2 regions of the Bacillus sp. JJ1533 genome follow, and region 2 is predicted to be linked to the other one. Evidence: riboswitches for the same ligand, from Rfam matches in the RefSeq annotation. Region 2 holds a riboswitch; the other holds the start of a gene.
What was found. Region 2 has a riboswitch for cyclic di-GMP ahead of V7138_RS06310 (anti-repressor SinI family protein). Riboswitches for the same ligand answer to the same signal wherever they lie in the genome.

Region 1 (3,592 bases), on a different contig from region 2:
ATAACAGAAAAAAAGAAGTCTGCAGAGCAAATAAATTTTCTTGCCTACTATGATTCATTGACAGGTGTTCCTAACAAACATCTTTTTCATAAAATGCTTGAAAAAGAAGTAAAGGTGGCAAAGTCCCAAAACAAAAAGCTTGCCCTCCTATACATGGATTTTGTTCAATTAAGTATCATAAACGACACATACGGTCACAATGTTGGCGATGAGGTATTAAAATCAGTTGTAAATCAAATAAGTGAATTAGTTGATAAATATGGGTTTATCACAAGGTATAATGGTTGTGAATTTTTCATCCTGTTGCGCGAATTGAGCATTTCTGAAGTAGAAGGAATGGTTGAGGAAATCATAAGTATAGTGCCCAAATCTCTTAATATTGGTCTAGAATCGACCCTAAGAATAGGAATAAGCTTATTTCCAGAACATACAGTATGTGTTGACTCATTAATAAAATATGCCAATATTGCACTACATCATATTAAAGATAATGTAACGAATGGGAAGGGTTACGAATTTTACGATGACACCATGATGAGGCAAGTGGAAAGGATAGCAAAGCTAACAGGTGATTTTCAAAGAGGCTTGGCACAAGGTGAATTTTATTTGGAATTTCAGCCGAAAATTGAAATTGTGACGAAAGAAATAAAAGGGATCGAAGCGCTCATTAGATGGAAACATCCAGAGTTCGGTTTTATTTCCCCTATGGAATTCATTCCGCTTGCCGAGAAGAATGGATTTATTAATCAATTAGGCGACTGGGTCTTGGAAGAAGCTATTCACCATGTAATGACGTTACCCAAACCTATCATGGTAAGTGTAAATCTATCGGTAATCCAATTATTTCAGGAAAATATTGTTGAGAAGCTTGAAAAGATTTTAATGCAAACGAACTTTCCACCTTCCTTATTGAATTTGGAAATAACAGAAGGTATTGCGATTTTGGATATTAATAAAACGGTAAAAATACTTGAACGGATAAAGAGCTTAGGTATTCACTTATCGTTAGATGACTTTGGAACAGGGTACTCCTCTTTAAGCTATTTATCTCAACTTCCATTTGATTATATTAAAATAGATAAGTCATTCTTTGATAACTCTGAACATGAACAATCTAATCAGAAAATCATTCAAACAATTATAAACGTATCTCATAGCTTGAAATTAAAGGTTGTGGCTGAAGGGATTGAAACAAAAGAACAGGCAGATGCTTTAGTCCAGTTTGGATGCGATTTGGGACAAGGTTATTATTTTTCAAAGCCAGTAACAGTAGAAAAAATAAAAGAATATATGTTGAATAATGATTAGGAATGTCATCTTTCGGGATGGCATTTTTTTGGGTGGATTTACGAAATTTCATATTTTGTGTATGACAGACAAGGAATCCCACTCAAACCTCAATCACACACCCATCCCGAATCCCAAACTTCCGAATCGATCCGACTGGCATTTCAATGGTTTTATATGCATGTTTAACCGGAAAGATAACGGTCCACGGTTTCACATCTTCCTTCGTTTTCACCACTCGATTTTCTTTATCAAGAAAGACAACATCAATTGGAAAAAACATGAAGAACATATGGATGGAATTGCAGGGCTCTAAAATGATAGCTTCGTTTTTGATCGGTTTAAGTTGAAACATCAAGCCTTTTAACCGTTTTAAAAAAGTATCATAGGTCTTTAGTTCTAGATTTAAGATGCGAATATGAGTCTTTTTGCTCATATTTCTTTCCTGCCTTTCCATTATCTACTGATTGTTTGATGCTGTATAGGCATGTTATATTCTAACTCGTAAGGCAAACAACAATGACAAAATCGATAAGGGCAAACCTGGGGAAACCTAGCGACGCAAAGCTATAGGGGCTTCATTGTGAAAACAATATGCTCGCCAGCTACCGAAAAATAAATCGAACCCTTGAGGGGCGATATTATTCTTTCGGGATAATATCGCCCTTTTTTGTACCTCATCGATTGTCAAAAAAATAAAAACAAAAATTTCGAGGGGGAAATATATATTATGCAAAAAATTAAACAATTTTTCACAGAAGAAAAAGGTCAAGGAATGACTGAGTACGGTTTGATTCTTGGACTTATCGCTCTAGCAGCAGTTGCAGCAATCACATTCTTCGGTGAACAAATTCAAACAAAATTTGCTGAAATTGGAAAGAAACTAACTGGTACCGAATTTACACCACCAGCTCAATAATTATAGAATTAATGTAAACTAACCAATTCCCCTACTATCCTAAAAATGCGAGAGTAGGGGATTTTTAAATGAACTTGAAAATGAGGTGGATGAATGCTAAATGTATGTTTATTCTTGGCACTTCTCATTTCTTTTATTACAGATATAAAAGAAAGAAAAATATATAACCTTGTTACATTTCCAACCATGCTTATCGGTCTTATTTTTCATACAGTATCAAATGGATGGGACGGTCTTCAATTTAGCTTTTTCGGTATTCTTACAGGATTCGGTCTACTATTAATTCCGTACGTACTTGGTGGTATGGGAGCAGGAGATGTCAAGCTACTTGGGGCAATTGGAGCTTTAAAGGGTAGTACTTTTGTTTTTCAATCATTCTTCGTGATTGCCATTATTGGCGGAGTGATTGCGATAGCGATTTTAATTCATAAAAAAGAAGTAGGTTTCTTCTTCAAAAGGATCTTCTTTGCGATGCGTTTTCGTACACTTGATGGAATCGATAAAGAGGATATGCATCATGCCTTTCCTTATGGAGTTGCGATCGTGATTGGGACGCTTCTTTATAGTGGAGTTGAGTTAGTGTGATACGAAAGCAGAATGGTCAAGGAATTGTTGAGATGGCACTTTCGATTACACTCCTTTTGTTTTTAGTATTTGGAATCATTGATTTTGGACGGATTTTTTCAGCTTATTTAACCCTCAATCATGCAAGTAGAGAGGCAGCTAGAGTGGCAAGTGTAGGCGGAAGTAATGAGGATATCCTGCGGACTGCAGTTGAGGCAACAGAAGTAATGACAAGCGAATTGGTTAAAGTGAATATTTCACCTGAAATTGGTCGCTCAAGGGGTGAATTTGTAACCATTGCGATTTCTTACCCAGTTACGCTTTCAACCCCTCTTCTTGATCGTGTTGTACCGAATCCATTTCAGCTTGAAAATGAAACAACAATGAGGATAGAATAATGAAATTTTTTAAAAAAGAAGATGGGGCAACGATTGTACTTATTGCTATTATGATGAGTGTGTTTTTAGGATTACTTGCATTGGTCGCTGATGTGGGGAATCTATACTTAGAAAAGGCCAAAATTCAAAAGGTAGCGGATGCTGCTGCTTTAGCAGGAGCAGGGGAACTGCCTCTAAATCAAACTCAAGCTCAAATGATGGCAACGAAAACGATTGAACTTAATAAAGAGAACCCAAGTGATTTTTCAATCTTTATTCAAAATAACTCAACAACGATCGAGGTCATTGCAAACAAGGAAGTCCAGTTATTTTTCGCTCGTACCCTTGGTTTTGAAAATCCAGTGATCCGGGCAGATGCTTCTGTAGATTTGATGCCTGTAACATCAGGAGTTGGGGCTGTGCCACTAGGGGTAGAATATTCGAA
Region 2 (3,592 bases):
GACTTATTTTTATTTTTAGTAACACATGGAGCTAGGCATGGTTGGTCCAGGTTACGCTGGCTATTTGATATCCATATGCTAGTTCAAAAAGATCTTCATTGGCCACGACTTCGAAGTTTATTACAAAAATATAAAGCTACACATATAGCGGGGCAAGCCTTGATTCTTTCGTCTAATTTATCGAAAACAAAAATAACGAAAGAGATGAAGCCATTCATAAAAAGCACTAGAAGTCAATTATTAGGCCAGCAAGCAATTTTTTATATTGAAAGAATGATTAATTTGCATACAAACCCAGTCCCCCAGGACATTTCAAAATATCATTCACGTCATTTATTTTCGCTTATGTCAATCCAACAAAAGTTTATGTTTATTTTAAGTACATTGCATCCTTATTATATGGACAAGGAAACATTGCCATTACCTAAGAAACTGCATTTTTTGTATTTTCCATTACGACCATTTTTATTAATTTGGCGAAGAGGGGGTAGGCAAGTTTAAACAAATAAGAATCAGGACATGATTGTAACGAAGTACATTGTTTGAAGGTAAAGGTAGGTTTTTATGTACTTATATATCATTCGCTTTATTTTAGGAATATTACCAGTTGTATATATGCTTTGGATATGGTTACAATCAAGTCATTTTAATCCTAGCAAATTTGAGGATATAGACGACCAAATTGGTATACAATTATATTATCTGCTAGGAGCTGCACTCGAAATTGGTCACCTTTTTCAGTTTGCTATTTTATATGCCTTATTGGTGATGGCTTTCCTGACCTTTGGAAAGCTTTCGCTTAAGATAGAAATTCTGCTGTTTATAATCTCGGTTTTATATGGAGCGCTGGATGAGATCCATCAATATTTTGTACCGTTCAGATCGTTTTCGTTTATCGATTTGGTAAAAGATTCGATAGGCGTCATTGTTGTATCCTATATCATCCACAAAAAGTATTTTAATCAGAAACAATCAAGGGTAGGCAAGTTTTTAAGAGGAATTACCGCACTCAAAAAGAATATCTCCCTATAAAATAAAAAAGCCCTTCAAGAGAAGAATTTTTCACTCTCCTGAAGTGCTTTTTTATTTATTGTTCGTATTTTTCCATTTGTTAAATTCTAAGAATGCCTTAAACTCATCCTTTGAAACCCCGGATTTCATTGCTTCTTGTACAAGTTGGGCCCAATCAGAATCAAGATCTTCTATTTGAACTTCGTGATCCTCATCATGGAGTAGAGTATTCACAGATACCCCAAGGACCGCAGAGATTTTCTCTAAAAATTGAATAGAAGGATTTGATTGAAGGTTGCGTTCAATTGAACTTAAATATGATTTCGCAACCCCTGCTCTATCAGCTAATTCAGATAAGGATAATTTTCTTTGCAAACGGTATTGTTTGATACGTTGACCAATCATAAAATCCACCTTCCTCCATTCATGATTATAACATAAAATGAAGAAAATTGTTTTGTATGACGAACGATTTAATCAAAAATATTGCAAGAAAATGTGTTTTTCCCAAGTAGGAGTGGGTTTCACTGTTCTTTATCCAATCATCGAGTCAAATCCGTCAGCTTTTTCTGCGAAGAATGCTTTGATTTCGTTCACACTAATTCCCATATCTAGTGCTTCTAAAATTAGGTCTACCCATTCCTGATCGAGTGTTTCGTTTTTTAATTGTGTCATACTTTCCAATACCCTCCCAAAATACAATAGTATTCCAGGCAGTCCAGCCATCATAATTGAAATCTCCAACCTTAGACCTGTGACTTTGCGTCCCCATTTTTCAATAGGTTTGCCTTTGTCTGTTCGAACCTAGCTGACTGACCTAACACGTTAGTCCATGTATGTATAGAACCTTTGTATTACTCTTTGAAGTATAAAGCATGATTATCAAGCTTTCTGTAAAAAACTGTCGATGTCAAAATATTTATAAAACATAAACAATTGCTTGTCCTGTATATCGAAAAAGGTCCGCTTTTTTCTGTTTATGTAGAATGAACTCGAAGGATAGGGAGAAAGACCTATGATTTGTTAACAAGGTAGTAAGGGAGGGGAATACATCACATCATTCCAATGAGGATTTTTGTAAAAACACCAAAAAATGGAAGGGTATTTGTCGAACGATTATTTTAAAAAAAGCCTAAAAAAATGTAACCTACCCCCAAAAATGAGGATAGGCCTATGTTACATCGTATTTTGACAAAGATAAAACAATCCACCATTGATAATTTCGACAAGGACTTTCGGTTCGTATTGGTCCCTTAGTGCTTCTTTTTCAATTTCATAGCTTTCTGGTTTTTCGTCAATCCCCTCGTAAAAGGCATCTAACAAAGTTAAATCCTCGTCCCAGCGCTTTCTTGCTTCTTCTGCCCATGCATGATTCTGTGATTCCACATACCCTCTCACATATTGCTGGAGACGATTGACGCCACTTTGTGGTTTTACAAGCGGTGACATCGTGTATGTTAAATCTGGAATTTTAGGAGTAAGTGGAAGCTTTTCAAGTTTTTCCTGAAAATCCTCCACTATGATTCCGTTAATAAGTTGTAAGCCAAGTGACATCAACACATCGCGCTTACGATCACTCTTATAGGAAACCTTCACATTTATCCCGAGCCATGGGTAAAGAGGTGTATTCCCTTGGGCCCCTGGTGGTATTTGTTGGTACAACCGAATATAGCTTGCTAGCTTTTTCGTTGATTCAAAAATTTGATGCAAGCGGGGTGCTCCGAAATGGATAAAGTCACCCTTTACATGATCGGGCGTTTGGTCCCGGTCTGTAATTAACGTAAGCTTCATTGGATTCGGTTCTCCGCCTGTTTTTTCCACATACGTCCAATAGAAGGGGCGGTTCATGAGTTGCTTATCTAAGTCGATTGTCAATTGCACGGTCATATAACCAGGATGCCGTTCAAGTATTTCACAATGGTTGGATACAAAATATTTTTCTAGAAAATTAACGATTTCCTGTTGCTGCACGCTGCTCACCCCCGTTTTGTTCTTCAAAACTGATAATCGATGTTAAATTCTCCATCTTAATTTTCATTTCGCCCTCACTCCGAGACCGAAGCATAATGTCTTGAATATGGTCTTCAATATTTCCAAGATCAAGCCGTGTTAAGATATCATCCAACTGCCCAATAACACGCTCGAACAGATTAATTTTTTCATATAAAAGCTTTAGAATATGCTCTTCAACTGTGTTCTTTGTTGCAAAATTGTAAATATGAACATCTTTTTCCTGACCTAGTCGATGAATACGACCAATACGTTGCTCAAGTCGCATCGGATTCCAAGGAAGATCATAATTGATAATATGGTTACAAAATTGCAAGTTAATACCTTCGCCACCGGCTTCAGTAGCAATCAAAACTTGGAATTTTCCTTTAAACAATTCTCTCATCCAATCTTTTTTCCCACGTTTGAATCCACCTCTAAATGGAACAGATGAAATGCCATTTTGCTGGAGGAACCATTGCAAGTACATTTGTGTCGCACGATACTCAGTAAAAATGATGACTTTATCATCAATTTGTTTAATTAACTCAACTGCTTTTTCAGCCTTTGTATTTTGATTGACCTGTTCGAC

Region 1: linked by a shared signal. The riboswitch ahead of V7138_RS12690 (Flp family type IVb pilin) and the one ahead of V7138_RS06310 (anti-repressor SinI family protein) in region 2 are both predicted to bind cyclic di-GMP.

The regions. Positions count from the first base shown of each region.
Region 1 covers NZ_JBALOV010000025.1:146,290-149,881, reverse strand. Annotated here, with positions in the region: gene V7138_RS12700 (sensor domain-containing protein) at 1-1,308, shown strand, start outside; gene V7138_RS12695 (DUF192 domain-containing protein) at 1,391-1,723, opposite strand; cyclic di-GMP riboswitch class I at 1,814-1,900, shown strand; gene V7138_RS12690 (Flp family type IVb pilin) at 2,018-2,206, shown strand; gene V7138_RS12685 (A24 family peptidase) at 2,300-2,791, shown strand; gene V7138_RS12680 (TadE/TadG family type IV pilus assembly protein) at 2,788-3,168, shown strand; gene V7138_RS12675 (pilus assembly protein TadG-related protein) at 3,168-3,592, shown strand, end outside.
Region 2 covers NZ_JBALOV010000011.1:68,113-71,704, forward strand. Annotated here, with positions in the region: gene V7138_RS06295 (nucleotidyltransferase domain-containing protein) at 1-501, shown strand, start outside; gene V7138_RS06300 (VanZ family protein) at 565-1,032, shown strand; gene V7138_RS06305 (helix-turn-helix domain-containing protein) at 1,084-1,416, opposite strand; gene V7138_RS06310 (anti-repressor SinI family protein) at 1,546-1,686, opposite strand; cyclic di-GMP riboswitch class I at 1,721-1,810, opposite strand; gene V7138_RS06315 (YqhG family protein) at 2,188-2,982, opposite strand; gene V7138_RS06320 (DEAD/DEAH box helicase) at 2,960-3,592, opposite strand, start outside.